DNA from 4 places in the Streptomyces sp. NPDC059679 genome. Region 1 is predicted to be linked to each of the others. Evidence: riboswitches for the same ligand, from Rfam matches in the RefSeq annotation. Region 1 holds a riboswitch; each other region holds the start of a gene.
The links. Region 1 has a riboswitch for cobalamin ahead of ACFV2X_RS13640 (cobalamin biosynthesis protein). Riboswitches for the same ligand answer to the same signal wherever they lie in the genome.
Positions count from the first base shown of each region.

Region 2: it holds a riboswitch for cobalamin, as region 1 does, so the genes downstream of both, ACFV2X_RS18435 (CbtB-domain containing protein) here and ACFV2X_RS13640 (cobalamin biosynthesis protein) in region 1, are expected to answer to the same signal.
Region 3: it holds a riboswitch for cobalamin, as region 1 does, so the genes downstream of both, cobN (cobaltochelatase subunit CobN) here and ACFV2X_RS13640 (cobalamin biosynthesis protein) in region 1, are expected to answer to the same signal.
Region 4: it holds a riboswitch for cobalamin, as region 1 does, so the genes downstream of both, ACFV2X_RS35655 (ribonucleoside-diphosphate reductase subunit alpha) here and ACFV2X_RS13640 (cobalamin biosynthesis protein) in region 1, are expected to answer to the same signal.

Region 1 is NZ_JBHWES010000009.1:178,294-185,300, reverse strand. It holds gene ACFV2X_RS13665 (hypothetical protein) at 1-219, opposite strand, end outside; gene ACFV2X_RS13660 (alpha/beta hydrolase) at 342-1,478, opposite strand; gene ACFV2X_RS13655 (class II aldolase/adducin family protein) at 1,559-2,194, opposite strand; gene ACFV2X_RS13650 (anion permease) at 2,589-3,836, shown strand; gene ACFV2X_RS13645 (hypothetical protein) at 3,849-4,115, shown strand; cobalamin riboswitch at 4,284-4,420, shown strand; gene ACFV2X_RS13640 (cobalamin biosynthesis protein) at 4,594-5,943, shown strand; gene ACFV2X_RS13635 (cobyric acid synthase) at 5,946-7,007, shown strand, end outside.
Region 2 is NZ_JBHWES010000015.1:51,905-58,911, reverse strand. It holds gene ACFV2X_RS18445 (histidine phosphatase family protein) at 1-432, shown strand, start outside; gene ACFV2X_RS18440 (CbtA family protein) at 473-1,237, opposite strand; gene ACFV2X_RS18435 (CbtB-domain containing protein) at 1,260-1,481, opposite strand; cobalamin riboswitch at 1,517-1,668, opposite strand; gene ACFV2X_RS18430 (RidA family protein) at 1,705-2,118, opposite strand; gene ACFV2X_RS18425 (acyl-CoA dehydrogenase family protein) at 2,115-3,239, opposite strand; gene ACFV2X_RS18420 (AMP-binding protein) at 3,378-5,072, shown strand; gene ACFV2X_RS18415 (PaaX family transcriptional regulator C-terminal domain-containing protein) at 5,077-5,928, shown strand; gene ACFV2X_RS18410 (DinB family protein) at 5,952-6,500, opposite strand; gene ACFV2X_RS18405 (bifunctional salicylyl-CoA 5-hydroxylase/oxidoreductase) at 6,509-7,007, opposite strand, start outside.
Region 3 is NZ_JBHWES010000003.1:44,112-51,118, reverse strand. It holds gene cobN (cobaltochelatase subunit CobN) at 1-2,338, opposite strand, end outside; cobalamin riboswitch at 2,369-2,530, opposite strand; gene ACFV2X_RS05150 (nitrite reductase) at 2,593-4,212, shown strand; gene ACFV2X_RS05145 (precorrin-8X methylmutase) at 4,209-4,850, shown strand; gene ACFV2X_RS05140 (precorrin-2 C(20)-methyltransferase) at 4,847-6,343, shown strand; gene ACFV2X_RS05135 (cobalt-precorrin-6A reductase) at 6,376-7,007, opposite strand, start outside.
Region 4 is NZ_JBHWES010000045.1:30,301-37,307, forward strand. It holds gene ACFV2X_RS35650 (ribonucleotide-diphosphate reductase subunit beta) at 1-35, opposite strand, end outside; gene ACFV2X_RS35655 (ribonucleoside-diphosphate reductase subunit alpha) at 32-2,440, opposite strand; cobalamin riboswitch at 2,565-2,695, opposite strand; gene ACFV2X_RS35660 (FGGY family carbohydrate kinase) at 2,979-4,457, opposite strand; gene ACFV2X_RS35665 (2-hydroxyacid dehydrogenase) at 4,509-5,540, opposite strand; gene ACFV2X_RS35670 (histidine phosphatase family protein) at 5,651-6,280, shown strand; gene ACFV2X_RS35675 (DeoR/GlpR family DNA-binding transcription regulator) at 6,277-7,007, shown strand, end outside.

The sequences.
Region 1 (7,007 bases):
GCCCGGGACGGCGTGCCGGCTCGCGGCCCAGCGGGCGATCTGTACGGCCCCGGCAAGTCCCGACCTGGCCTGCCGGGCGAGCTCCGAGGGCGGCGGAGTGCCCTCGGGCGGGCGGGGCGTCGGTCGGGAGCCGCGGTTCGGCACAACCCGGCGGGCTGTGGCCATCGGCCGCTGGCGGACGAGTCGGAGCCGGGAGTCGCGCGGAGTACGGGACGTCACGGGAGCAGTCTCGCCCGTGACGGCCCGAAAGCCCAATCGGCACCCGTACGGCGGTTGCCCGCGCTGGTCACAAAGGTCGCCGACGGCGCTTCCGGATCCCCTCTGTGCGCCGGTGGTGAGGGTCACATCAACGGCATCAGAAAGCGGCCCAGCATGTCTTCGTACCCTTCGGGGTCGGCGTTCCACATCGCGGCGTGCGGGGCGTTGCGCACCGGGTGAAGGGTGACCAGTTCCGAGTGGCGCTCGGCGAGTTCACGCGAGGCGCCCCAGGGGGCGATGGTGTCGTCCGGACCGTGGATGATCAGCGTCGGCACCTTCGGCCCGTCCAGCTCGGCCATCGCGGCCTGCTCCATCAGTCGGTCTCCGTGCAGGCCCGCCCGCCCCTCGGCGGCCCGTATCGCCAGCGGCAGCAGCGCGGAGGGGATGCGCCGGGCCGAGGCGAGCGCCCGCAGGGTGGCCTGCCAGTCCAGCACCGGAGAGTCCAGGACGAGCCCGCTGATCCGGTCCCGCAGCGCGGAGCCCGCGGCGGCGCGCAGGGCCATGGTGGCGCCGATGGACCAGCCGTACAGGATGACGCTCTCCGCGCCGTAGTGCACCGCGTAGCGGATGGCTGCGTCGAGATCGCGCCACTCGGTCTCGCCGAGGTGTCCGATGCCGTCCTCGGGGCGTGGGGCGCCCGCATCGCCGCGGTAGGCGATGTCGAGCAGCGGGAACCGCCGCTTGTGCAGGAACGGCATCAGCACCATGGGGTGCTCACGGGTGGTGCCGAGGCCGTGCACGGTGATCATCCAGGCGGGGCGGTCGCCGGGTATGAACCAGGCGGGCAGCCGGCCCAGTTCACCGGGTACGTCGACGTCGGCGTGGTCGATCCCGAGCGTGTCCCGTGGATTGCCGGTGTGCACCTGCGGGGTGAAGCGGACGCGGGTGCCTGGGGCCAGGGTGCCGTACGTCACCCGTTCCAGGCGGCGGACCACGGAGTCCGGGGGGTGCGGGACGTCCTCGACCACGGGCCCGACGACGGCGTGGCAGCCCGAGCCGGCGAGGCCGTACGTGCCGGGGCGCAGCGAGGCGAGACTGCGGGTGAGGGTGATCCGGTCGGCCTCGGCGGCGTGCACGGTGAGCCGCGGGTCGTGCGGGAACGGCCGGCCGGGGCCGGGCTTCAGGGCGGCGCCGCTGGCGTACCGCCCGGCCGCCACCGCGCCGGCGCCGACACTGAGCATCGTGGTGGCGGCCACAACCGCCTTCGTCCGCAGCTGCATCTCTCCCAGTGTGGGCGGGGAAGCCGCCGCGGGCCAGCGGGCGCTGACCGGCCGGGTGATCGACCCGCGATCCGCCCGGCTCAGCGGGGCTGGCCGTAGCCGCTGAGCTTGTCCGCGGCGCGGCGCAGCTCTTCGGGTGGCAGCAGGGCCGGGGTGTACCCGGGGACGGCGGCCGCGGTGAGCCAGACCCGGCACATCCACTCCAGCTGGGCCGTCCGGTCGTACGCCTGGTCGAGCGTGGTGCCGTGGACGACGGTGCCGTGGTTGCGCAGCAGACAGCCGGTGCGGTCGCGCAGCGCGTCGAGCATGTTGTGGGCCAACTCGTCGGTGCCGTACAGGGCGTAGCCCGCGACGCGCACCGGGCCGCCGAGGGCGCAGGTCATGTAGTGGATCGCGGGGACCTCGTCGACCAGGGTGGAGACGGCCGTGGCGTGTACGGCGTGGGTGTGGACGACGGCCGCGGCGTCGGTGTCGCGGTAGATCGCGAGGTGCATCGGCAGTTCGCTGGTGGGGGCCAGCTCGCCGATCACCTGGCGCCCGTCCAGGTCGACGCCGACCGTGTCACCCGGGCCGAGCCGGTCGTACGGGACGCCGCTCGGGGTCACCAGGACGATGTCGCCGACCCTGGCCGAGACGTTGCCCGAGGTGCCGACGACCAGGCCGTCGGCGACCGTCCTGCGGGCCGTCTCCACCACCCGCTCCCAGCCTTCCCTCAGGTCCGGTCGCTCCCCAAGTCCGTTCGGTCGTGCGGCATCCGGCTTCGTCACGATCCCTCACCTCCGGGCGCCGATCATGGCAGGCGAGCCGTCGTGTACGCATCACTGCGGGGGCGAGTGGATCATCGGTGCCGCCTTCCCGCAGGTGCGTCACCCCCGAGCCCACCCCAGTTCACCTTCCGTTCACCCCATGTCCTTACGGTCGTGGCTGCACCCTTTGGTTGTCGCACCGATTGCCCAAGGGTGCGCGAATCCTCCCCCTCCCACAGGAGGGGCTTCTCGTGCGGCCATCCCGGTGGCCTCACGGTGGCCACATGGCACTACGTACCGTAGTCACGCGGCGGCGCTCCGTGTCGCCAAGTTCGGGGATCGCATTCCCCCACGAAGGAGTTCGATGGAACACATCACGCTTCTCATTGGGATCGTGATCGTTACGGCCTTGGTGTTCGACTTCACGAACGGCTTCCACGACACGGCCAATGCCATGGCGACCACCATCTCCACGGGGGCTCTCGGTCCCCGGATCGCGGTGGCGATGTCCGCGGTCCTCAATCTCGTCGGCGCGTTCCTCTCCGTGGAGGTCGCCAAGACGATCTCCGGGGGAATCATCGACGAGGACGCCGGAGTCCGCCCCGAAGTGATCTTCGCGGGTCTGGTCGGCGCGATCCTGTGGAACCTGCTGACCTGGCTGGCCGGGCTGCCCTCCAGCTCCTCGCACGCCCTCTTCGGCGGCCTCATCGGCGCCACCCTGGTCTCCGTTGGCATGGACGGGGTCAACAGCGACAAGATCGTCATGAAGGTCCTGATCCCGGCCGTCGCCGCGCCGATCGTGGCCGGTGTCGCCGCCCTGGTCGCGACCCGGCTCACCTACCGGCTGGCCCGCGGCCGCGACCCCCAGGACACCTCGAAGGGCTACCGCGCCGGGCAGATCGCCTCGGCCGCGCTGGTCTCCCTCGCCCACGGCACCAACGACGCCCAGAAGACCATGGGGGTCATCACCCTCGCGCTGATCACCGGCGGTGTGATCGCGCCCGACTCCGACCCGCCGATGTGGGTCATCGTCTCCGCGGGCCTGGCCATCGCCCTCGGTACGTACCTGGGCGGCTGGCGCATCATCCGCACCATGGGCAAGGGCATCACCGACATCCAGCCGCCGCAGGGCTTCGCCGCCCAGACCGGCGCCGCGACCGTCATCCTCGCCTCGTCGCACATCGGCTTCGCGCTCTCCACCACCCAGGTCTGCTCCGGCTCCGTGATGGGCGCGGGGGTCGGCCGCAAGGGCGCTGTGGTGCGGTGGTCCACCGCGGGCCGCATGGTCCTCGCCTGGGTACTCACCCTGCCCGCCGCGGGCCTCGTCGCGGGCGGCGCCGCGCTGCTGGCGGACCAGGGCGACTGGGGCGTCACGGCGGTCGCCGTGCTCGCGGTCGCCGCCTGCGCCGGGATCTGGGCGGCCTCGCGCCGCAAGCCCGTCGACCACACCAACGTCAATGACATCGACGAGGCCGCGGCGCTGCCGGCCGAGCCGGTGGGCGTCGTCACGGCGGCCCTCCAGTCCGTGGCCCCGCCGCCCGCCCGTGCCGCTACCGCCCCCTCCTCCGCCACCCCGGCCGGCGCCTCCGCGGCCACCGGCAGCACCAGCTAAGGAAGTAACGCGATGAGCATCGACTGGGCGGCCCTCGGCCAGGTCTTCGGCATCAGCCTCGTGGTGACCGTCGGCTTCGTGGGCGTCTTCACCCTCGGCATCCTCGGCACCTCCCGTAAGCCGCGGCAGGCGGAGGCGGGCACCGACACGGCCGCCACCGCGTCCGCCGCCCCGGCCCCGGCCGGCGGCGCCTTCGGCCCCGCGCGCGCCGGCGCGTACCTCTGCTTCGCGCTGTGCGCGGCGACCGTGGCGTACGGCATCAACCTGATCGTGGCCTGACCCCGTTCGACCCCACTCACGGCCGCCGGGCTGGAACGTGCCGACCAGCGCGTTCCAGCCCGGCGGCCGTGGCATGTGCTTCTCGGCACACTCACACAGGGTGGGGCATTCGCGAGTTGACGGCCATTCGCGGCCCATGGTGGACTTCCGGAGCCAAACGGCGGCAGGAGAGGAAGCCGGTGAGAATCCGGCGCGGTCCCGCCACTGTCACCGGGGAGCGCTCTCCCATCGCCCGTACGAGTCACGGCCGTCCACACGACGGCTGGAAGACGGGGAGAAGCGCGGATCCGGGAGCCAGGAGACTCTCACCGCCGGTCACGTCGAACCAGGGCGCGGACCCTGAGTGAGGACATACCGCCATGCCCGGCACCGCCATGCCGCCGACCCGCCCGCGGCACCTCCGCCACGTCCCGGCGCCTCCGACACCCCTGATGTTCCTGACGTTCCCCATGTACCGAGGCAAGACGGCGGACTGACGATGCGTGCCGATCACGCCTCGTACGCGTGCGGCGCCGCCCTCGGCTTTCTCGGCGACCTCGCCATGGGCGATCCGCGCCGCGGCCATCCTGTGGCCGCGTTCGGGCGCGCCGCCCTGGCTGTCGAGCGGCTGCTGTGGCGCGACCACCGCGGATCCGGGGCCCTCTACACCGCGCTGTGCGCGGGCGGCGCGGCCGCGGGCGCCGTGCTGTCGGGGCGCGCCGTACGGGCCTTGGGACGCCCCGCGCCGGGAGGCTCCGCTCTGGGCAGCGCTGTCCTGAAACCCTCGGGACGTCCCGTCTTGGGGCACCGCGTCTTGGGGCACCGCGCCGCGGAAACCTCCGCCCTGGGGCGCCGCTCCCCCGCCGCGCAGACCATGCTGACCGCCGCCGCCACCTGGGCGGTGCTCGGCGGCACGACGCTGGGCCGGGAGGCGCGGGCTGTCGGCGGCGCGCTGACGGCCGGTGACCTGGACGCCGCCCGGCGCCGGCTGCCGCACCTGTGCGGGCGCGATCCGCAGGCGCTGGACGAGTCGCAGATCGCGCGCGCGGTCGTCGAGTCGGTCGCCGAGAACACCTCGGACGCCGTTGTGGGCGCGCTGGTGTGGGGGGCAGTCGGCGGGGTGCCGGGCCTGGTCGGCTTCCGGGCCGTCAACACCCTGGACGCGATGGTGGGCCACAAGTCGCCGCGCTATCGGCGGTTCGGTTGGGCCTCGGCCCGGCTGGACGACCTCGCCGGCTGGCCCGGCGCACGGCTCACCGCGGCGCTGGCCGCCCTGGCCGGGCCCGATCCGCGCGGCGCATGGCGCGCCTGGCGGCGCGACGGCCACCGCCATCCGAGCCCCAACGCGGGCCCCGTGGAGGCCGCGTTCGCGGGCGCGCTCGGCGTACGGCTGGGCGGCACCCTCGCGTACGGCGGCCGCGTCGAGCACCGTCCGGTGCTCAACCCCGGCGGGCGGCCGGTCGAGGCGGCCGACATCGAGCGCGCCGTACGGCTTTCGCGGCGCGTCGGTGCCCTGGCGCTCGGCGTGTCCGTCGCGGCCCGACTGGCGGCGGGGACACGGCTCGCGGCAGGCGTGGCGCCGAGGCCGGCCCGTACGGCCGCGCGGCCCGGTGCCGCACCCGTACCCGCCGCGCGGGCCCCACATGGCGCGCTCGCCCGCTGGGCACGGTCCATGCCCCTCCTTCCCGCTCAGTCCCGGCGCGCTCCAACGCGCGAGCTTCCCTCGTCGCTGCGCGGCTCCTCAGTCCAGCCCGCGCAGCGCGCCAAGACACGCTCATACGAGGCACCCGGCGCGGGCCGGTCGGGCGGTCCGGCGACGGTGCGGCCGACGGCCGCGGGGAGGGACTGAGGATGAGCGGGACACAGGGCGGGGGCGCGCCGGGCGGCGGGCTGCTCGTCGCGGGTACGACCTCGGACGCGGGCAAGAGCGTCGTCACGGCCGGAATCTGCCGCTGGCTCAGCCGTAAGGGCGTCAGCGTCGCGCCCTTCAAGGCGCAGAACATGTCGCTCAACTCCTTCGTGACCCGCGACGGGGCGGAGATCGGCCGCGCCCAGGCCATGCAGGCCGCCGCCGCACGCGTCGAGCCGAGCGCGCTGATGAACCCCGTCCTGCTCAAACCCGGCAGCGACCGCAGCAGCCAAGTGGTGCTGCTGGGCAAACCAGTGGGCGAGTTGAGCGCACGCGGCTACCACGCGGGGCGGCAGGAGTCGCTGCTGGGGACCGTCACCGAGTGCCTGGCCGAGCTGCGGCGTACGCACGACGCGGTGATCTGCGAGGGCGCGGGCAGCCCCGCCGAGATCAATCTGCGCCGCACCGACATCGTCAACCTGGGGCTCGCGCGGGCCGCCCGGCTGCCGGTCGTCGTGGTCGGGGACATCGACCGCGGCGGCGTCTTCGCGTCGTTCTTCGGCACGACCGCGCTGCTCTCCGAGGCCGACCAGCGACTGGTCGCGGGCTATCTGGTGAACAAGTTCCGCGGCGATGTGACCCTGCTGGAGCCGGGCCTTCAGATGCTGCGCGGCCTGACGGGCCGCCCGGCCATGGGCGTGCTGCCGTACGCGCACGGGCTCGGCATCGACGAGGAGGACGGGCTGCGGGTGTCGCTGCGCGGGGCGGTGCGCGAGAGCGTCGTCGCGCCGCCGCACGGCGCGGACATCCTGCGGGTCGCGGTCGCCGCCGTGCCGCTCATGTCGAACTTCACGGACGTGGACGCGCTGGCCGCCGAGCCGGGCGTGGTCGTGCGGTTCGTGGACCGGCCGGAGGAGCTGGCCGACGCCGATCTGGTGGTGGTGCCGGGCACCCGCGGCACCGTACGGGCGCTGGCGTGGCTGCGCGAACGCGGTCTGGCCGCGGCGATCGCGCGGCGGGCGGCGGAGGGCCGACCGGTGCTGGGCATCTGCGGTGGCTTCCAG
Region 2 (7,007 bases), on a different contig from region 1:
GTCACCTCCCCCAGCCTGCGCTGCCGGGAGACCGCCGCCGCGCTGGGGCTCGGCGTGGCCGAGCCCTGTGCGGAGCTGGCCGGTCTGGATACGGGCCGCTGGCGGGGCCTCACCCTCGACGAGGTCGGTGCCGCCGAACCGGAGGCGGTGGCCCGGTGGCTGGCCGACCCGGCGGCCGCGCCCCACGGCGGGGAGTCGGTACGGGACCTGTGCCTGCGGATCGGACGGTGGCTGGACACGGCGTCGCTGACGGACGGCCATACGCTCGCCGTGGTGGAGCCGGACGTGGTGCGGGCCGCGGTGGTGCATGTGCTGGGCGCGCCCGCGGCGGCCTTCTGGCGTGCCGACGTGCGGCCGCTGACCGCGACCGGGATCAGCGGACGCGCCGGACGCTGGAACCTCGGGCTGGGGCGGCCACTCGACCGCCCCTGAGGAGAGCGGCCGCCCCAGTGGGGTCCGGGCGACGGTCGGATCACGGTCGGCTGGGGGTGGCCACCGGCGATGCCGGTGCCCTGGTGGCGGGCTCGGGGCTCAGCAGGCGCTCGGCCAACTCGCCGAAGACCAGCCCGAAGCCTCCCCACAGGGTGACCTGGATGGCCAGCGCGGAGAGCCGGAACCGCCACAGCACGGTGGCCGGGAAATCGGCGGGCACCTCGTTGACGGCCGGCAGGAACGCAAACGCCAGGCCGATCACCAGGGCGAAGGCGGCCACCGCGGCGACGGTGGCGTACCAGGTGCCCAGTTTCGGGGCGAGCCGCTTGCCGAGGATGGTCGCGGCGATCGCGAGGAGCACGCTGAGCACCATCATCAGCAGATACAGATTGGTCCGCTTGGAGATGGTGTCGGGGTCGCCGACGGCGGGCGGGTTGGCCGGGTACTTCAGGAACGGCACGACGTAGACCGCGAGCAGGGCGCAGCCGGACAGCAGCAGCGCGGTGGCCCGCGGGGTGAAGCGGCCGATGCGGCCCAGGGCGAAGCAGTAGGCGAGGGCGGCGATGCCGCCGAAGGCGACCCCGTAGATCAGAACACCGGTGGCCAGGCCGGCGGTGGACTGCAGGCTGCGGGAGACGAGTTCGACCTCGTGATCGTGCCCCGGGGCGTGGGACTCCTCAAAGCCGATCGCCTTGTCGACATTCGGTTCCCCGAGGAGGTAGGCGACGATCAGGGCGAGCACGCCGGCCCCGAGGCCGGCGAGCATGCCACGGACGAGCAGGTTCCGTACCGTTGCGGAATTCATGAGGGTGTCGGCGTCCCTGGCGTCAGTGGCAGGGGAAACCGAGCAGGTGGCGGGCGTCGTGCACCCACTCGTGGACGTCCTCGCCGGAGACGACCGAGGTGGCGCCCTGTTCGGCGCCGACGAAGTACAGCAGGACCAGCATCAGGATGCCGAAGAACACCGCCCACGGGACGATCGCACCGATCGGCAGCTTGGCGGGGAGAGCGGGGGTGGTGGCGGTCGGCTGTGCGACATGCTGCGCCATGGCAGGGCCTCCTTGGGGAATTCGCGTCCCATCTCGGTGGTGCACATGACGACGGCTACGGGTCTGACTCACGAGACGTCCCTTGGAGCGTTTGGAACGTCTCGTTCACAGTGGCGCGACCGTGCCGGGTTCCCACCGGCTTCCGTCCTGCCGTCGTCGATATCGCACCGACGGTACCGCGCCGCGCGGGCATGGCCAATACCCCAACATGTGGGGTGATGCGCTACGGCAGCACCGCGATGCCGTCCAGCTCGACCATCGCCGCCTCGTCCCACAGCCGGACGACTCCGATGACCGCCATCGCGGGGTAGTCGCGGCCCGCCAGCTCCCGCCAGATGCGGCCGAGTTCGGGGGCGGACGCTCGGTAGGCCGCGACATCGGTGGTGTGCACGGTCAGCCGGGCCAGGTCCGCGGGGGTGCCGCCGACCGCGGTCAGGGCGGTGAGCAGGTTGGCCAGTGCGCGCCGGAACTGGGCCGGAAGCGTGGCACCGACGACCGCGCCCGCGCCGTCCAGCGCGGTCTGGCCCGCCAGGAAGACCAGGCGGCCGCCGGTGGCCGTGACGGCGTGGCTGAAGCCGGTGGGCGGGGAGAGCTCGGGCGGGTTGGTGCGCACCAGAGAGGGGTGGGGCTCGGTCACCGGTACAGCTCCTTCGCGATGATCGTGCGCTGGACCTCGGTCGCGCCCTCGTAGATCCGGGGCGCGCGCACCTCGCGGTACAGGTGCTCCAGAAGATGCCCGCGGCGCAACGCCCGCGCGCCGTGGATCTGTACGGCGGCGTCCACGACGTACTGGGCGGTCTCGGTGGCCAGGAGCTTGGCCATCGCCGAACTCTTGGCGATGGCCGGCGCGCCCTCGTCGTACGCGGTGGCGGCCGCGTAGACCAGGAGGCGGGCGGCCTCGGTGCGGGTGGCCATCTCGGCGAGCTGGTGGGAGACGGCCTGAAGGTCCTTCAGCGGCCCGCCGAAGGCGGTGCGCTCCCCCGCATGGGCCACGGACGCGTCGAGCGCGGCCTGGGCCATGCCGACGGCGAACGCGCCGACGCTCGGCCGCAGCAGGTTGAGGGTGCGCATGGCGACGCCGAACCCCTTGTCGGGTGTGCCCAGGACGTCCTCGCGGGTGACGGGGACGCCGTCGAAGGCGAGGCTGCCGATGGGGTGCGGGCTGAGCATGTCAAGACGCTCGCCGGTGAGCCCCGGCCGGTCGGCGGGGACGAGAAAGGCGGTGACGCCGCGCGAGCCCGCGCCCTGGGTGGTGCGGGCGAAGACGACGGTGAAGTCGGCCTCCGGGGCGTTGGAGATCCAGCACTTTTCGCCGGTCAGCCGCCAGCCACCGGCCCCGTCGGGGTCGGCCCGCAGGCCGAGCGCGGCGGCGTCGGAACCGGCCTGCGGCTCGCTGAGCGCGAAGGCGGCGACCGCGCGGCCCGCCCGGACCTCGGGCATCCAGCGCGCGTACTGCTCGGGGCTGCCGGAGAGCACGATCGGATAGCCGCCGAGACCCTGGAGGGCGAGCGCGGTCTCGGCCTCCGTGCACTCCCGGGCGAGCGATTCGCGCAGCAGGCACAGGTCGAGGGCGCGCACCGGCCCGTCGTCGGGGAACAGCCGCCGCAGCAGGCCGAGTTCGCCGAGCGCGGCGGTCAGCGGCCGGTTGACCCGGCCTGGCGGGCCGCTCTCGGCGAGCGGGCGCAGCAGGTCGCGGGCGAGGGACCGCACCCCGGCGCACCAGCGCCGCTGCTTCGGATCAAGTGCGAACGACGGCACCGGTCACCCTCCCACTGGAGTGTTTATCGCGGTCTGTTGACTGTCGTCACCATCACGTTACGCTGACAGGGCGACTTCAGGCACGGCATGTGCGAACACCGGGCGTCTGCCCGGGCAGGCATAGGGGGCGCGTCCTCGATGGAGCTCAGGCCTTCGGCGCACATCGACACCTTCGCCCGGGACCATCTGCCGCCGGCCGAGCAGTGGCCCGCCTTCCGCCTCGACCTGCCAGGACCGCCCTACCCCGACCGCCTCAACTGCGGCGCCGAGCTGCTGGATCGCACCGTCGAGCGGTTCGGCGCCGACCGGGTCGCGGTGCGCGCCGCGACGGGCGAGGTGTGGACGTACGGCGAACTGCGCGCCCACGTCGACCGGATCGCGCACACCCTCACCGGCCCGCTCGGCGTGGTCCCCGGCAACCGGGTGCTGCTGCGCGGGGCCACCTCACCCTGGCTGGCCGCCTGCTGGCTGGCGGTGATGAAGGCGGGGGCGGTCGCCGTGACCGTGCTGGCCGCCCACCGGGCCCGGGAGTTGGCGACGATCTGCGAGCTGGCCCGGATACGGCACGCTCTGTGCGACGTACGGTGCGCGGACGATCTGGTGAAGGCCGGGGTGCCGGGGCTGCGGACGACGTACTACGGCGGGGACGGCCCCGAGGACCTGCTGCGGCTCACGGCCACCGCGCCCGCGTCGTACGAGGCGGTGGCGACCTCCGCCGACGACGTGGCGCTGATCGCCTTCACCTCGGGGACGACCGGGCGGCCCAAGGGCTGTATGCACTTCCACCGCGATGTGCTGGCCATCGCCGACACCTTCTCGGCGCAGGTGCTGCGGCCGCGCCCCGAGGACGTGTTCGCGGGCAGCCCTCCGCTCGGCTTCACCTTCGGCCTCGGCGGCCTGGTCGTCTTCCCGCTGCGCGCGGGCGCCTCCGCGCTGCTGTCCGACTGGGGCGGCCCGGAACGGCTGCTGGCCGATATCGCACGCCACCGGATCTCCGTGCTGTTCACCGCGCCGACCGCCTACCGGGCGATGCTGGGGCGGCTGGACGGCGCGGCGCCGGACGGCGGCGCGTACGACATCTCCTCGCTGCGCCGCTGCGTCTCGGCCGGCGAGCACCTGCCCGCCGGCACCTGGCACGCATGGCAACGGGCGACCGGGCTGCGGATCATCAACGGCATCGGGGCGACCGAACTGCTGCACATCTTCATCTCCGCCGCCGACGACGCGATCCGGCCGGGCACGACCGGGGTCCCGGTGCCGGGGTTCGAGGCGCGGGTGGTGGACTTCGGAAGCACAGACGCGGACGCCGGGCCGCAGCCCGTTCCGGACGGCCGCCCCGGGCTGCTCGCGGTGCGCGGGCCCACGGGCTGCCGCTATCTGGCGGACGAGCGGCAGCGCGAGTACGTACAGGACGGCTGGAACCTCACCGGAGACACCTTCATCCGCGACCCGGACGGCTACTTCCGGTATGTGGCGCGCGCCGACGACATGATCATCTCGGCCGGGTACAACATCGCGGGGCCCGAGGTCGAGGAGGCGCTGCTGCGCCACCCGGATGTCGTGGAAGCCGCGGTGACCGGGCGGCCGGACGAGCGGCGGGGCACGGTGGTGGTCGCGCATGTGGTGCTGCGGCCGGGCGTCGCGCATACCGAGGAAACCATGACAGCGCTGCGGGAGTTCATCACCGCGGAGCTGGCCCCGTACAAGTGCCCGCGCGAGTTCGTCTTCCTGGACGCCCTGCCCCGCACCGCCACCGGCAAGCTCCAGCGCTATCTGCTGCGGGTCGGGACGGCACAGCACGGTAAGTGGGGCACGAACGGCGCCCTAGAGTAAGCGCGTGACCGGCCAGCCCACCCCCCGCTCCTTGATCGTCACCTTCTACGGCGCCTACGGCCGCGGCGGCGCCGGCCGCCCCGCCGGACCCGTCCCCATCGCCGCGCTGATCCGGCTGCTGGGGGCGGTGGGGGTGGACGCGCCCTCCGTACGGTCCGCCGTCTCCCGCCTCAAACGGCGCGGGCTGCTGGTCGCCGACCGCACGGACGCCGGGGCCGCCGGATACGCACTCTCCGAGGACGCGCGCCAACTGCTCGACGACGGCGACCGCCGCATCTACGGCCACCCGGGGGCGGAGGAGAACACAGACGGCTGGCTGCTCGCCGTCTTCTCGGTCCCCGAACAGGAGCGCCACAAGCGCCATCTGCTGCGCTCGCGGCTGGCCCGGCTCGGCTTCGGCACCGCCGCGCCCGGGGTGTGGATCGCCCCCGAACACCTCTACGACGAGACCCGCCACACCCTGGCCCGCCTGGAACTCTCCCCGTACGTCGACCTCTTCCGCGGCGCCCACGCGGACTTCGAGCCGACGGAGCAGGCGGTGCGCCGCTGGTGGGATCTGGAGCAGCTGGCGAAGCTGCACCGCGGCTTCCTGTACGCCCAGGAACCGGTGCTGGAGCGCTGGGCGGGACGCGCCGTACCGGCCACCCCTGCACGAGGCGACGCCTACCGCGACTACGTCCTCGCCCTGGACTCCTGGCGCTTCCTCCCCTACGCCGACCCCGGCCTGCCACCCGCGCTGCTGCCGCGGGACTGGCCCGGCGTCCGGGCGGCGGAGGTGTTCACGGCGCTGCACCACCGGCTGTACGACGCGGGTGCCGGGTACGTACGGGAGGTGCTGACGGCCACGCGCGCCTGAAGCCTGACGCCGAGCACCTGACCTCATACGCCGATCGCGCCGTCGATCCGCTCCCGCAGCAGGTCGGCGTGGCCGTTGTGCCGGGCGTACTCCTCGATCATGTGGATGAGGACCCAGCGCAGCGAAACCGCCCCGAGCCACCCGTCGTCGCGCGTGATGTCCAGGTCGGGAGCCTCGGCGACGAAGCGCTCGGCGAAGGCCACCTCCGCGCGCCAGGCCCGCCACGCCTCGGCGACGACCGCCGGACCGGGCACCGCGCCGTCGAAGTCCTGGTCGGGGTTGTCCTCGGTGGAGAAGAGCAGCGGCACGTCCTGCCCGGCCATGACCCGCCGGAACCAGCGGCGCTCCACATCGGCGAGATGCCGGACCAGGCCGAGCAGCGAGAGCGTGGAGGGCTCCACCGAACGCCGGGCCAAATCCCCCTCGACTCCCGCGCACTTCAGCTCCAGGGTCGCCCGCTGCTTGGCCAGGAAGTCGACCAGCACGCCCCGTTCGTCACCGGTCGTCCGGGCGTCGAGCCTGCGGTCCTGCTCCTCGGGGACGAACAGCTCGGCCCTTCTGCGTATGGTCATGCCGCTCATCATCGTCCATCGGCGCGGCCCGTCGGGGGTCTGCGGCTGCCCGCGCGGTACGGGAGCGGCCAAGGCGCGCCGGGGCCCATGTAGCCCTGTTCGGCGGCGGCGTGCAAGGTCCAGTGCGGGTCGTACAGGTGGGGGCGGCCGAGTGCGCACAGGTCGACGCGGCCCGCCAGCAGCAGCGAGTTCACATCGTCCCAGGAGGAGATGGCCCCGACCGCGATGACGGGGACGCCGAGTTCATTGCGTATCCGGTCGGCGTACGGGGTCTGGTACGAGCGGCCGAAGTCGGGGCGCTCGTCGGGGACGACCTGGCCGGTGGAGACGTCGACGGCGTCCGCGCCGTGGGCGGCGAAGGCGGCCGCGACGGCGACCGCGTCATCGGCGGTCGTACCACCCTCGGCCCAGTCGGTGGCGGAGATGCGGACCGTCATCGGGGAGTCGGCGGGCCACACCTCCCGTACGGCGTCGAAGACTTCGAGCGGATAGCGCAGCCGGGCGGCG
Region 3 (7,007 bases), on a different contig from region 1:
TGGTGGCGGCCAGCCGCGGCACGACCTCGCGCGCGGCGAAGTCGAGGATCGCGGTCACCGCGCCGTGCTGCTCCTCGGGCAGCCCCAGGCACGCCTTCTCGACGGCCTCCGGGGCCCAGTCGGCGTCCTCCATCGCCTGGACGAGGGCGCGGGCGCGGTCCTCCGCCTCGTCCGCGCCGGTGCGGGTGGCGGCCGACTCGTCGAGGCCGAGTGCCTCACGCAGCCCGGGGAGCGCCGTGGTCCCGCCCCAGATCTGCCGGGCGCGCAGAATGGCCAGGACGAGGTTGACCCGCTCGGGGCCGGAGGGGGCGTTGCCGAGAACATGCAGGCCGTCACGGATCTGGGCGTCCTTGACCTCGCACAGCCAGCCGTCCACGTGCAGCAGGAAGTCGTCGAAGCCGTCGTCGTCCGGCCGGTCCTCCAGGCCGAGGTCGTGGTCGAGCCTGGCGGCCTGGATGAGGGTCCAGATCTGGGCGCGGATGGCGGGGAGTTTGGCCGGGTCCATCGCCGAGATGGCGGCGTACTCGTCCAGCAGCTGCTCCAGGCGCGCGATGTCGCCGTAGGAGTCGGCGCGGGCCATGGGCGGCACGAGGTGGTCGACGAGGGTGGCGTGGGCGCGGCGCTTGGCCTGTGTGCCCTCACCCGGGTCGTTGACCAGGAACGGGTAGATCAGCGGCAGGTCGCCGAGCGCGGCGTCGGGGCCACAGGCGGCGGACAGGCCCGCGTTCTTGCCGGGCAGCCACTCCAGATTGCCGTGCTTGCCCAGGTGCACCATGGCGTCGGCGCCGAAGCCGCCGTCGGCCTGGGGGGTGGCGATCCAGCGGTAGGCGGCCAGGTAGTGATGGGAGGGCGGCAGGTCGGGGTCGTGGTAGATGGCGATCGGGTTCTCGCCGAAGCCGCGCGGTGGCTGGATGACGACCAGAAGATTGCCCCGGCGCAGCGCGGCCAGCACGATCTCGCCCTCGGGGTCGCGGCTGGTGTCGACGAACATCTCGCCCGGCGGCGGCCCCCAGTGCCCCTCCACCGCCTCGCGCAGCTCCTGCGGCAGCCGCTTGTACCAGCGGCGGTAGTCGGCGGCGGGGATCCGGACCGGGTTGCGGGCCAGCTGCTCCTCGGTGAGCCAGTCCTGGTCGTGGCCGCCCGCCTCGATGAGCGCGCGGATCAGCTCGTCGCCGTCGCCGGAGGCGAGACCGGGCAGCGCCTCGGGGCCTTCCACCGGGCCGAGGTCGAAGCCGTCCGCGCGCAACCGGCGCAGCAGGGCGACGGCGCTGGCGGGCGTGTCCAGGCCGACGGCGTTGCCGATGCGGGAGTGCTTGGTGGGGTAGGCGGACAGCACGAGCGCGAGGCGCTTGTCGGCCGCCGGTATGTGGCGCAGCCGGGCGTGTCGTACGGCGATTCCCGCGACACGCGCGGCGCGCTCGGGATCGGCGACATAGACGGGCAGGCCGTCCTCGTCGGTCTCCTTGAAGGAGAACGGCACGGTGATCAGCCGCCCGTCGAACTCCGGGACGGCGACCTGGGTCGCCGCGTCCAGAGGCGAAAGACCCTCGTCGTTCGCCTCCCACGCGGCGCGCGGGCCGGTCAGACACAGCGCCTGGAGCACCGGGACGTCCAGCGCGGCCAGCGCGCCCGCGTCCCACGCCTCGTCGTCGCCGCCGGCCGATGCCTCGGCGGGCCGGGTGCCGCCCGCGGCGAGCACGGTGGTCACCACCGCATCGGCCTCGGCGAGGGCTTCCAGCAGCTCGGGCTCGGGTGCGCGCAACGAGGCGACGTACAGCGGCAGCGCGCGGCCCCCGGTGTCCTCGACGGCCTGGCACAGCGCCTCGACGAAGGCGGTGTTGCCGCTCATGTGGTGAGCGCGGTAGTAGAGCACGGCGATCCGCGGGCCGGTGACGTCCTCGCGCGCGGTGCGCTCAAGTGCGCCCCACGAGGGCGCGGGCGCGGGCGGCTCGAAGCCGTGGCCGGTCAGCAGGACGGTGTCGGACAGGAAGCGGGCCAGCTGGCCGAGGTTGCCGGGCCCGCCGTGCGCGAGATAGGCGTGTGCCTCGGCGGCGATCCCGACCGGGACCGTGGATGCCTCCATGAGCTGGGCGTCCGGGGCCTGTTCGCCGGTCAGGACCACGACCGGGCGGTCCCCGGCGAGCAGCGCGTCGAGCCCTTCCTGCCAGGCGCGCACCCCGCCGAGCAGCCGTACGACGACGAGTTCGACGCCCTCGAGGAGCGCGGGCAGCTCGTCCAGGGGGAGCCGGGCCGGGTTGGCGAGCCGATAGGGCACCGGGGTCTGTGCCGCGCGGGCACTGAGCAGGTCGGTGTCGGACGTCGACAGCAGCAGGATCATGCGACGGCAGGCCTTCCTCGGGGTCCGCGCCCCGGGCGGGTTGAAGACGGCGGGAGTTCCTGGCTCGCGCGGCCGTCGCAATACCGGCTGCCGCGCTCACAGTGGCGGGACCGCGCCGGATTTCCACCGGCTTCCTACCCTTTTTGCCGTCTTTTGTGGTGGCGGGCCGGGACCGACCCGCCGTGAGCATAGTAGGCGCTTCTGACCTGCCGCGGGGCGGAGAGCCGAACACAATCGTCGGTATGCTCGCCGCCATGCCCCTCCCCCCGACAACCGCCCCACCAGGGGACGAAACCCCCGCGCGCGGTCGCGACGACGCCTGCCCCGGCGCGCTGCGCCTGCACTCGGCGGACGACGGCGCGCTGGCCCGGGTGCGGCTGCCCGCCGGGCTCCTGACGGCACGCCAGGCGCTCGTGCTGGCGCTCGCGGCCGAGGAGTTGGGCGACGGCAGACTGGACCTCACCTCCCGGGGCAATCTGCAGCTGCGCGGCCTCGACGCGGGGTGCGGGGCCGGACTCGCGGCCCGGCTGCGGACGGCAGGGCTGCTGCCGTCGGACCGCCACGACCGGGTGCGCAACATCGTGGCGTCCCCGCTGTCCGGGCTGGACGGGGCGGGGTACGCGGATGTCTCGGCGTGGGCGCGGGAGCTGGACGCCCTGCTGTGCGGCAACGCGCCCGCAGGCTCCGGATTGGCCGAACTGGCCGGGCTGTCGGGCCGGTTCCTGTTCGCGCTCGACGACGGGCGGGGCGATGTGGCGGCGCTGGGCGCGGATGTGACATTGATCGCAGCGCCGGACGGCGAGGCGGTGCTGCGGCTCGGCTCCGCCGGGGGACATGGACCCGCACGCCCGAAATCCACCGCGCCGAACGCCACAGAGTCCCCCGACTCCACAGACCACCACGACGCGCCGGACCACGCTGACGCGCCGGAGGACGCTGACGCGCCGGGCGTCGCGGCGCGTCAGGACGGGCGGCTGGTGGCCGACGACACGCCGGGCCGGGCCCGGCCGCCGGGTCCCCCCACGCCCGCGGGCGGCCCCGGGGACACGAAGCCGAAGCCCGCGCCCGGTGGCGACCCCGTGGGCGCCGAACTCCAGGTGCGCGCCTCGGACGTGCCGCGCGCGGCGGCGCTGGCCGCGGTGGCGTTTCTCGACGCGGTGCGCGCGAGTGGCACACGCGCGTGGCGTGTGAGCGAGCTGCCGGCGCGACACGCCGTGACGGCCGACCAATTGGTGGGGCGACTCGCCGAAGCAGGAATCCAGCTCGCATCCCTCGCCCCTCACTCCCCAACCACCGCGCCGAGCACACCACTCGTCGGGCTCGTCGCCGGGCCGGACGGGCGGTGCGCGGTGTCGGTCGCCGTCCCGCTGGGGCGGCTCACCGCCGCGCGGTGGCGGCTGCTCGCCGAGCTCGCCGCCCGGGGCGGCTCGGGCGAGTTGCGTGTGACACCCTGGCGCGGCGTGGTGCTGCCCGGCTTCTCCGCCGGCGACGCCGAGGCCGCGCTGCGGGAGCTCGCCGACGCCGGGCTGGTGACCGCGCCGCACTCCCCCTGGTTCGGGGTCGGCGCGTGCACGGGACGGCCCGGCTGCGCCAAGTCCCTGGCCGATGTGCGTGCCGAGGCGGCGCGCGCGGTGGCGGGCGAGGCGTCCGGCGACGGCCGACCGGGCCCGGCGCGAAGCCGGCTGCCCGTGTACTTCTCCGGCTGCGAGCGGCGCTGCGGCCACCCCGGCGGGCCGGTCCGGTGGGTCGACGTGCTGGCGACGGGCGACGGCTACCAGGTCGCCGTACGAGATGCCACAGGGTCCGCGCGGGGCGTGGACGTAACAGCAGAGCAAGTGGCCGGCGCCGTGGCGGCGGCCCGTGGAACGACATGATCGAGGGCACAGTGTTCGACTACGAGAAGGACGGCGCGGCCATATACCGCGCCTCCTTTGCCACCATCCGCGCCGAGGCCGATCTGGGCGGTCTGCCCGCCGACGTCAGCCAGGTCGCGGTGCGGATGATCCACGCCTGCGGCATGGTCGACCTCGTCCAGGACCTCGCGTACACCCCCCAGGTGGTCGCCCGCGCCCGCGCCGCGCTGCGCGCCGGCGCGCCCGTGCTCTGCGACGCGCACATGGTGGCCAGCGGTGTGACCCGCAAGCGGCTGCCCGCGGACAACGACGTGGTGTGCACCCTGTCCGACCCCACCGTGCCCGAACTGGCCCGCCGGATGGGCACCACGCGCAGCGCCGCCGCGCTGGAGCTGTGGCGGGACCGGCTGGAGGGTGCGGTGGTGGCCATCGGCAACGCGCCCACCGCGCTGTTCCGTCTGCTGGAGATGGTCGAAGCGGGCGCGCCGCGCCCGGCGGCCGTCATCGGCGTACCGGTCGGCTTCATCGGCGCCGCCGAGTCCAAGGAGGCGCTGGCCGGGCATCCGGCCGCGCTCGACCACCTGGTGGTGCGCGGCCGGCGTGGCGGCAGCGCCATCGCCGCTGCCGCGGTCAACGCGATTGCGAGCGAGGAAGAGTGAGCGAGCAGCAGACGGGCCGGCTCTACGGCGTGGGTCTTGGCCCCGGCGACCCCTCGCTGATGACCGTACGTGCCGTGGAGGTCATCGCCGAGGCCGATGTCGTCGCGTACCACAGCGCCCGGCACGGCCGCAGCATCGCGCGCTCCATCGCCGAGCGTCATCTGCGGCCCGACCACATCGAGGAGCGGCTGGTCTATCCGGTCACCACCGAGACCACCGACCACCCCGGCGGCTACCGCGGCGCGATGGAGGAGTTCTACGCGGACGCGGCGGCCCGGCTGGCCGCCCATCTGGACGCGGGGCGCACGGTCGCGGTGCTCGCCGAGGGCGATCCGCTCTTCTACGGCTCATACATGCATATGCACAAGCGCCTGGCCGACCGCTACCCCACCGAGGTCGTCCCCGGCGTCACCTCAGTGAGCGCGGCCGCCGCCCGGATCGGGGCGCCGCTGGTCGAGGGCGAGGAGGTGCTGACCGTCCTGCCCGGCACACTCCCGGAGGAGGAGCTGGCGGCCCGGCTGGCCACGGCCGACGCGGCCGCCGTGATGAAGCTCGGCCGCACCTTCCCGGCGGTGCGGCGGGCGCTGGAGCGCTCGGGTCGGCTGGCGGAGGCCCAGTACGTGGAGCGGGCCACGATGGGCGCGGAGCGCGTCGCGCCACTGGCCGAGGTGGACCCCGAGTCGGTGCCCTACTTCTCGGTGGCGGTGCTGCCGAGCCGGATCGACGCGCGGGCCCCGGCGCGCCGCGGCGAGGTCGTGGTGGTGGGCCTCGGCCCGGCGGGCCCGCTGTGGCTGACGCCCGAGGCGCGGGGCGAGTTGGCCGCCGCCGAGGATCTGGTCGGCTACACCACCTATCTGGACCGGGTGCCGAAGCGCCCGGGGCAGCGCCGGCACGCCTCGGACAACAAGGTGGAGGCCGAACGCGCCGAGTTCGCGCTCGACCTGGCCCGGCGCGGACGGCGCGTCGCCGTCGTCTCCTCGGGCGACCCGGGCGTTTTCGCCATGGCCACGGCCGTACTGGAGGCGGCGGCCGAAGACCCGTACCGCGAGGTGCCGGTCCGGGTGGTGCCCGGCATGACCGCCGCCCACGCGGCCGCCGCCCGCGCGGGCGCCCCGCTCGGCCACGACTACGCGGTGGTCTCCCTGTCCGACCGGCTCAAGCCCTGGGAGGTCATCGCCGAACGCCTCCGCGCCGCGGCCGCGGCCGACCTGGTGCTCGCCCTGTACAACCCCGGCTCGCGCAGCCGCATCTGGCAGGTCGGCAAGGCCCGCGAACTGCTGCTCGAACACCGCGCGCCCGACACGCCCGTCGTACTCGGCCGGGACGTGGGCGGCCCCGAGGAGCGGATACGGATCGTCAGGCTGGCCGATCTCGACCCGGCCCAGGTCGATATGCGCACCATCCTGCTGATCGGCTCCTCCCAAACCCGCACGGCCCGGCGCGGCGACGGCACCGAGATCGTCTGGACGCCACGCCGTTACCCGGAGCGCTGACCCACGGCGCGGGCGGTCAGCAGGTCAGCAGGTCAGCCGAGGGTGGTGCTCAGCCAGGCCAGGGCGGCCGCCGGGTCGGGCACGACCGGCACGCCGTCCGGGGCCGTGGGGCGCCGGACGACGACGACCGGCAGCCCGGCCTCGCGCGCCGCGGTGAGCTTGGCGGCGGTGGCACCGGCGCCGCTGTCCTTGGTGACCACCACGTCGATGCGGTGGCGGCGCAGCAGTTCCGCCTCCCCCGCCACGCTGAACGGACCGCGGTCCAGCAGCACTTCCATGTGCGGCGGGGCCGGTGGCTCAGGCGCGTCGACGGAGCGGACCAGGAACCACTGCTCGGTGAGTTGGGCGAAGGCGGCCAGGCCCATCCGCCCGGTGGTGAGGAAGATCCGCTGCCCCAGGGCGGGCAGCAGCCCGGCCGCCTCGTCCAGCGACCCCGCCCAGTGCCACCGGTCCCCCGGGCCGGGCACCCAGCCGGGGCGGCGCAGGGCGAGCAGGGGAACATGGGTCGTGGCGGCCGCGCGGGCCGCGTTGAAACTGATCGTGCCGGCGAAAGGATGGGTGGCGTCGATGAGCGCGTCCACCTGCTGCTCGCGCAGCCAGCGAGCCAGGCCCTCGGGGCCTCCGAACCCGCCGATCCGCACCTGCCCCGCCGGCAGCCGCGGCT
Region 4 (7,007 bases), on a different contig from region 1:
AGGAGGTTCTTGACGCGGTCGGGGGCGGTGGTCACTGGCAGGCCTCGCAGGACTCGGGGTTTTCCAGGGAGCAGGCGATGACCTCGGGATCGGCGGGCGCCTGCTGTACGGGGATGGTGGCGGGAGCGGCGGCGCGCGCGGACTGGGCGATCCGGGTCGCCGGGCGCGAGCGCAGGTAGTACGTGGTCTTGATGCCGCGCTTCCAGGCGTACGCGTACATCGAGCTGAGCTTGCCGATGGTCGGCGAGGCCATGAAGAGGTTCAGCGACTGGCTCTGGTCGAGGTACGGGGTGCGGGCGGCGGCCATGTCGATCAGGGCGCGCTGCGGGACCTCCCACGCGGTCCGGTACAGCTGCCGTACGTCCGCGGGCACCCAGGAGAAGTCCTGGACCGAGCCGTTGGACTCGCGCAGCGCCTCGCGGCTCTGGGCGTCCCAGACGCCGAGCTTCTTCAGGTCGTTCACCAGGTAGGAGTTGACCTGAAGGAACTCACCGCTGAGCGTTTCGCGCTTGAAGAGGTTGGAGACCTGCGGCTCGATGCACTCGTACACGCCCGCGATCGAGGCGATCGTCGCGGTCGGGGCGATGGCCAGCAGGAGCGAGTTCCGCATGCCGGACTTGGCCATCCGCTCGCGCAGCGCCGCCCACCGCTCGGGCCAGGTCGCCACCGCGTCCGTGTAGTGGTCCGGGTGCAGCACACCGCGCGCGGTGCGGGTGGCGGACCAGGCCGGGTGCGGGCCGTGGCGCTCGGCGAGCGCGCAGGACGCCTCGTACGCCGCGAGCATGATGCGCTCGGAGATCTGGGTGGACAGCCGCTGCGCCTCGGGCGAGTCGAAGGGCAGCCGCAGCCGGAAGAAGACGTCCTGGAGGCCCATCAGGCCCAGACCCACCGGCCGCCAGCGGGAGTTGGACGCCCCGGCTTCCTGGGTGGGGTAGAAGTTGATGTCCACCACACGGTCGAGGAAGGTGACGGCGGTACGGACGGTCGCGTCCAGCCGCTCCCAGTCCATTACTTCTTCCCCGGCGCCGCCGTCTTTGCCCAGGTGCGCGGCCAGGTTGACCGACCCCAGGTTGCAGACGGCCGTCTCGCCGTCGTCCGTGACCTCCAGGATCTCGGTGCACAGGTTGGAGGAGTGCACGACCCGGCCGGACTCGGCGGTCTGGTTGGCGGTGCGGTTGGCGGCGTCCTTGAAGGTCATCCAGCCGTTGCCGGTCTGCGCGAGGGTGCGCATCATCCGGGCGTACAGCTGGCGCGCCGGAACGGTCTTGACGGCAAGACCCTCCGCCTCGGCCTTCCGGTACGCGGCGTCGAACTCCTCGCCCCACAGGTCGACCAGCGCGGGCGCGTCGACCGGCGAGAACAGCGACCAGTCGGCGTCGGCCTCGACCCGGCGCATGAACTCGTCCGGGATCCAGTGCGCGATGTTGAGGTTGTGGGTGCGGCGGGCCTCTTCGCCCGTGTTGTCCCGCAGCTCCAGGAACTCCTCGATGTCCGCGTGCCAGGTCTCCAGGTAGACACAGGCCGCGCCCTTGCGCCGACCGCCCTGGTTGACGGCGGCGACGGAGGCGTCGAGCGTGCGCAGGAACGGCACGATGCCGTTGGAGTGCCCGTTGGTGCCGCGGATCAGCGAACCGCGGGCGCGGATGCGCGAGTACGACAGGCCGATGCCGCCCGCGTGCTTGGAGAGCCGCGCGACCTGGTGGTAGCGGTTGTAGATCGAGTCCAGCTCGTCCAGCGGCGAGTCCAGCAGATAGCAGGACGACATCTGCGGGTGCCGGGTGCCGGAGTTGAACAGGGTGGGGGAGCTGGGCAGGTAGGACAGCGTGCTGGTGAGCCGGTAGAGCTCGGCGACGTCGTCGAGCGCCCGCTCCGAGTGGTCCTCGGCCAGCCCGCAGGCCACCCGCAGCAGGAAGTGCTGCGGGGTCTCGATCACCTGGCGGGTGATCGGGTGGCGCAGCAGATAGCGGCTGTGCAGCGTGCGCAGCCCGAAGTAGCCGAAGCGGTCGTCGGCGCCGTCGGCCAGCGCGCGGTCGACCAGGGCGTCCAGGCGGGCGGCGTGGGCGGTCACGAACTCGGCCGTGCCGTCCGCGATCAGGCCCTCGCGGTGCCCCACGGCCACCGAGGCGGAGAAGGAGACCGCGCCCTGCCCGGCCGCCTCCTCGGCGATGGCGAGAGTCAGCAGCCGCGCGGCGAGCTTCGAGTACTCCGGCTCCTCGGCGATCAGCCCGGCCGCCGCTTCGGTCGCGAGAGTGCGCAACTCCGCCTCGTCCGAACCGGGATGGCGGCCGCGCAGGGCGGCGGCCGCGACCTTGCCGGGGTCGGTGGCGGGCAGGTCGGCGGTGAGCTCCGTCAGGGTCCGCAGCAGGGCGGTCCCGGGCGCGTCGTCCGCTCCCTGAATAGCCGCTGCCTCTGAAACCGGATCGGCTGGCGCGATGGTCACTGAAGTGCTCTCCCTCGCTCGGCTAGGGGCCTTGCGGGGCGGTCAGCGATGGGCGCGTACGGGCATGCCGAAACAGCGGACGGCATACCGCGCAGCGTCCACCGGCCCAACCCGCGAGGCCCGGACGTATGAGACGGCTGTCGGCAGGTCCTCGGACTTGCGGGTACGCAAAAGCGTACGCGTACACCGTTGCGGGACAGTTCCGGATTCCCACCGGATTCCCCTGCGGCGACAGCGAGCATGAGCATACATCTTGTGGTGGCGAGCGCACGCGCCCCCACATGTTGTGTCGCGAGGTGGAGTGTTTCGTACGAATGTGCTATTCAGTGCCGGACTTGGCGCAGTCTTGACGCGCACTTGGCACGAGCCGGACGCGGGCCCGAGGCGGCCCTTGTGCGGGCCCGATACGGGCCCTGGGGCGGTCCTGGCGAGGGTCCGGCGCGGACGGCCGGGCGCGAGCCTGACAGGGCCCGGCACGGCCCGGCAAGGGCTCGTCATCGGGGCCGGCGCGGCGCCGGGTCGAACTCCGGGTCGAACTCTAAGCGGGCGTCGTTGCCCGCCACTCCGTGAGGGTACGGGCCAACCTGGCCCGGTAGTCCGCGTAGCCGCGCTCGTATGCCTCGGCGCGGTCCGCGTCCGGTACGACAGTACGCGAATCGGCTCGCCATTGTGACGCGTCCACCGGGTCACCGAGCGCCCGCCAGGCGACCGCGACCGCGCCGCGCGCCCCCACCTCGGGCTCGTCGGGGATGCGCACCGGCCGCCCGAGAACGTCCGCGAACAGCTGGGTCCAGGCGGCGGATCGGGTGCCGCCCCCGCACGCCGCCAGGCTCGCCGTCAGCCCCGCGGCCTCCAGGCAGTGCCGGGCCGCGTACGCCACGGCCTCGCAGACGGCCCGTACGGCGTCCGCGCGTGTCGTCGCGAGGGTCAGCCCGTCCAACCGGCCGCGCGCGGCGGGCTCCACGAACGGGGCGCGCTCGCCCGCGTCGGACAGGAAGGGCAGCGCGGTCACCCCGCGCGCCCCTGGCGGGCTCGCGGCGAGCAGCGCGTCCAGGTCGGCGGTGGTGGCCCCGGCGAACTCCAGGACCCACTCCAGGGCCGCCGTGCCCACCATGGCGGGCATACCGCGCAGCCAGCGGTCCCGGTCGGGTACGCACAGCCACATGCCCGCCGGGTCCGCGGCCGGGTCGATCCGCGCGCTGTCGGTGAGGACTTGGCTGGCCAGCGTGGTGCCGACGATCAGCAGGCCGTCGCCCACCTCCTCGACCCCGCTGCCGATCGCGCAGGCCGGAAGGTCGTACGGGCCCGCCGTGACGGGCAGTCCGGCCGGCAGCCCGAGCAGCTTCGCGCCCGCCTCGTCCAGCCGCCGTACGGTGCCGGGCGCGGCGGGCGGCGGCAACAGCCGGGCGTATTCGGCGATTCCACACGCTTCCAGGGCTTTGGGGACATACTCGCGCGTGGTCACGTCCAGGAAGGGCATCGACGCGTCCGAGGCGTCCACGCCGATGACGCCGGTGAGCCGCTGCGCCACCGCGTCCACGCAGTAGCCCGCGACCTCCGCGCGCGCCAGTGCCTCCGGCTCGTGGTCGGCCAGCCAGCGCAGCAGCGGCGCATGGCAGCCGGGGAACACCCCGGAGCCGGTGAGCCGGTAGAGCTCGCGGATGGTGCCGTCCTCGCCCCAGCGGGTCACGGTGTCGTTCGCCCGGCCGTCCATCCACGAGATCGGCGGGCGCACCGCCCGGCCCGCCGCGTCGCGCAGCCACAGCCCGTCGCCCTGCCCGGTGAGCGCGAGCGCGACCGGGGCCGCCAGGCCGCCCGCGGCCAGGGCGGCGGTCACCTCGCGGACCACCTCGGCGACCGTGCGCAGCACGTCCTCCAGGTCCTGCTCGACCCGCCCGCCGGGCAGGCGGTCGAGCCGGCTGGGGCGGCTCGCGGCGGCCAGGGACCGGCCGTCGCGGCCGAAGGCGACGGCCTTGGTGACGGAGGTGCCGACGTCGACTCCGAGGACGATGCTCATGCGTACGGCCCTCCTTGGGGCATCGGCTGTGGCGCTGGGCTGATGATGGCGCTAGTTCGCGGGGTGGGCGAGCTTTTCGCCGCGCGCGTAGCGGCCGACCTCGGCGGCGGTGATGGCGGCGGCGCGGTGGGCGGTCTGCCGGGTGGCGCCGGCGAGGTGCGGGGTGGTGACGACATTGGGCGCGGAGTGCAGCGGCCAGTCGGCGGGCGGCGGTTCGAGGTCGTACACGTCGAGGGCGAGGGCCCCGAGGCGGCCGGTGCGCAGCGCCTCGGGCAGCGGCGCGTAGTCCAGCAGGCCGCCGCGCGCGGTGTTCACCAGGACCGCGCCGGGCCGCATCCGGGCGATCCGGTCGGCGTCGATGAGCCCCTTGGTCTCGGGGGTGAGCCGGGCGTGCAGGCTCACCACGGAGCTGCGGGCGAGGAGTTCGTCCAGCTCGACCGGTTCGACGCCGTCCGCGCGGGCGGTCTCGGGGTCGGTGTACGGGTCGGCGATCAGCACCCGGGCGCCGAACGCGCGCAGCACCCGGGCGACGATCCGGCCGATGGCCCCGTAGCCGACCAGGCCGACGGTCGCGCCGTCCAGCTCGATGCCGCCCTCCTCGTACGCGTAGAAGTCCCCGCGCCAGCGGCCCGCGCGCAGCTCGGCGTCGGCGGTCGGGATGCGGCGCATCGCGGCGAGCATCATGCCGATCGCGAACTCGGCGGCGGCGGTGGCGTTACGGCCGGGTGCGAAGCTGACGGCGACGCCCGCGCGGGTGGCGGCGGGCAGGTCGACGTTGACCGGGCCGCCGCGGGAGACCGCGACCATGCGCAGCTCGGGGCGGGCGGCGAAGACCCCGGCGGTGAACGGCGCCATCTGCGTCACGCAGACCTCGGCCCCCGCCAGCGCCTCGATCAGCTGCTCCTCGGTGCCGCTGGCCTCGATCACCCGGCTCTCCCGGCCGCCCACGGGGCCGAACGGCTCGTGTGGCCACGGCAGCGTCAGCTCGGCGACGTCGACGTCCGCAAGACCCGGCTCGTCGCGGAGCGCGGCGATGATGAGGTCGGGGCGTACGAAGTGGTCTCCGGCGGCGAGGACGCGCATGGGTGGCCTTTCTTCGGCGTTCCATCACAGAGGCGACGCTAGATTTAACATCGTTGACGTGACAAAGCAATGGTCCGCGCGTCATACAGGCTGAGGAGAGGAAACGTCCTGTGACGGCTCGTCTACTGCTCGTTCGCCACGGCGAGACGGTGTGGCACGCGGAGAACCGGTACGCGGGGATCTCCGACGTGGCCCTGACGGAACGAGGATTCCGGCAAGCGGAAGCGCTCGCCCATTGGGTGAGCGGACGCGACGTACACGCGGTCGCCTGCTCCCCGCTGAGCCGGGCCCGGCTGACCGCGCGCCCGGCTGCTGATGCGCTCGGGCTCGTCCCCGAGGTCGTCGAGGATCTGCGTGAGATCGACTTCGGCTGGGGCGAGGGCCGCACCATCGCCGAGATGGAGGCGGAGGACCCGGCGGCCGTACGGGCCTTCCGGACGGACGCGGAAGCGGGCGCCTTCCCCGGCTCGGAGCCGCCCGCCACCGCGGCGGCCCGTGCCGCGGCCGCCCTGCGCGGCCTGGCCGCCGCGCACCCGGACCGCACGGTGCTCGTCGTGGCGCACAACTCCCTGCTCCGGATGGCGCTGTGCGCGCTGCTGGGCATCCCCGTCGGCCGCTACCGGCAGGTGTTCCCGCGGCTGGACAACGCGGCGGTGAGCGAGATCGAGGTGGCGGGGGAGGGGACGGCGCTGCGTTCGCTCAACGTACCGACGACCCGTGGGGGAGAATCCGGCTCATGACCACGACCGGCGCGTCCGACGTCCCGCCCCGCTCCCAGTCCGCACGCAGGCAGACCATCACCGAGTACGTGCTCGCGCACTCCACCGCCACCGCGGCCGAACTCGCCGAGCTGACCGGCGTCAGCCTGATGACCGTGCACCGGGATCTGGACGAGCTGGCCAGGCTCGGTGTGGTGCGCAAGTTCCGGGGCGGCGTCTCCGCGCTGCCGTCCTCGGTCTTCGAGTCCAGCCTGGACTACCGGATGGGCGTGAACCGGGCCGAGAAGGAGGCGGTGGCCGTGGCCGCCGCGGAGCTGGTCGAGCCCGGCATGTCGATCATGCTGGACGACTCCACGACCGCCCTCGCCCTGGCCCGGCTCCTGGTCGACGCCGCCCCGCTGACCGTGGTGACCAACGCCCGGCGCGTGGAGGAGGTCTTCGCCGGGGTGCCGCAGACCCGGCTGATCGGCCTGGGCGGGGAGTACTCGCACACCCATGACTCCTTCCTCGGCGTGCCCTGCGTGGCGGCGATCGAGGCGCTGTCGGTGGACATGGTGCTGGTCTCCACCTCGGCGGTGGACGCGCACACCACCTACCACCAGGAGCAGGACGTGGTCCTCGTGAAGCGCGCCATGCTCGCGGCCGGCAGCCGCAAAGTGCTCCTCATGGACGCGTCGAAGACCCGGCGCACGGCTCTGCACCGGCTGTGCCCGGTCGACGAGTTCGACCATCTGGTGGTCGACGACGG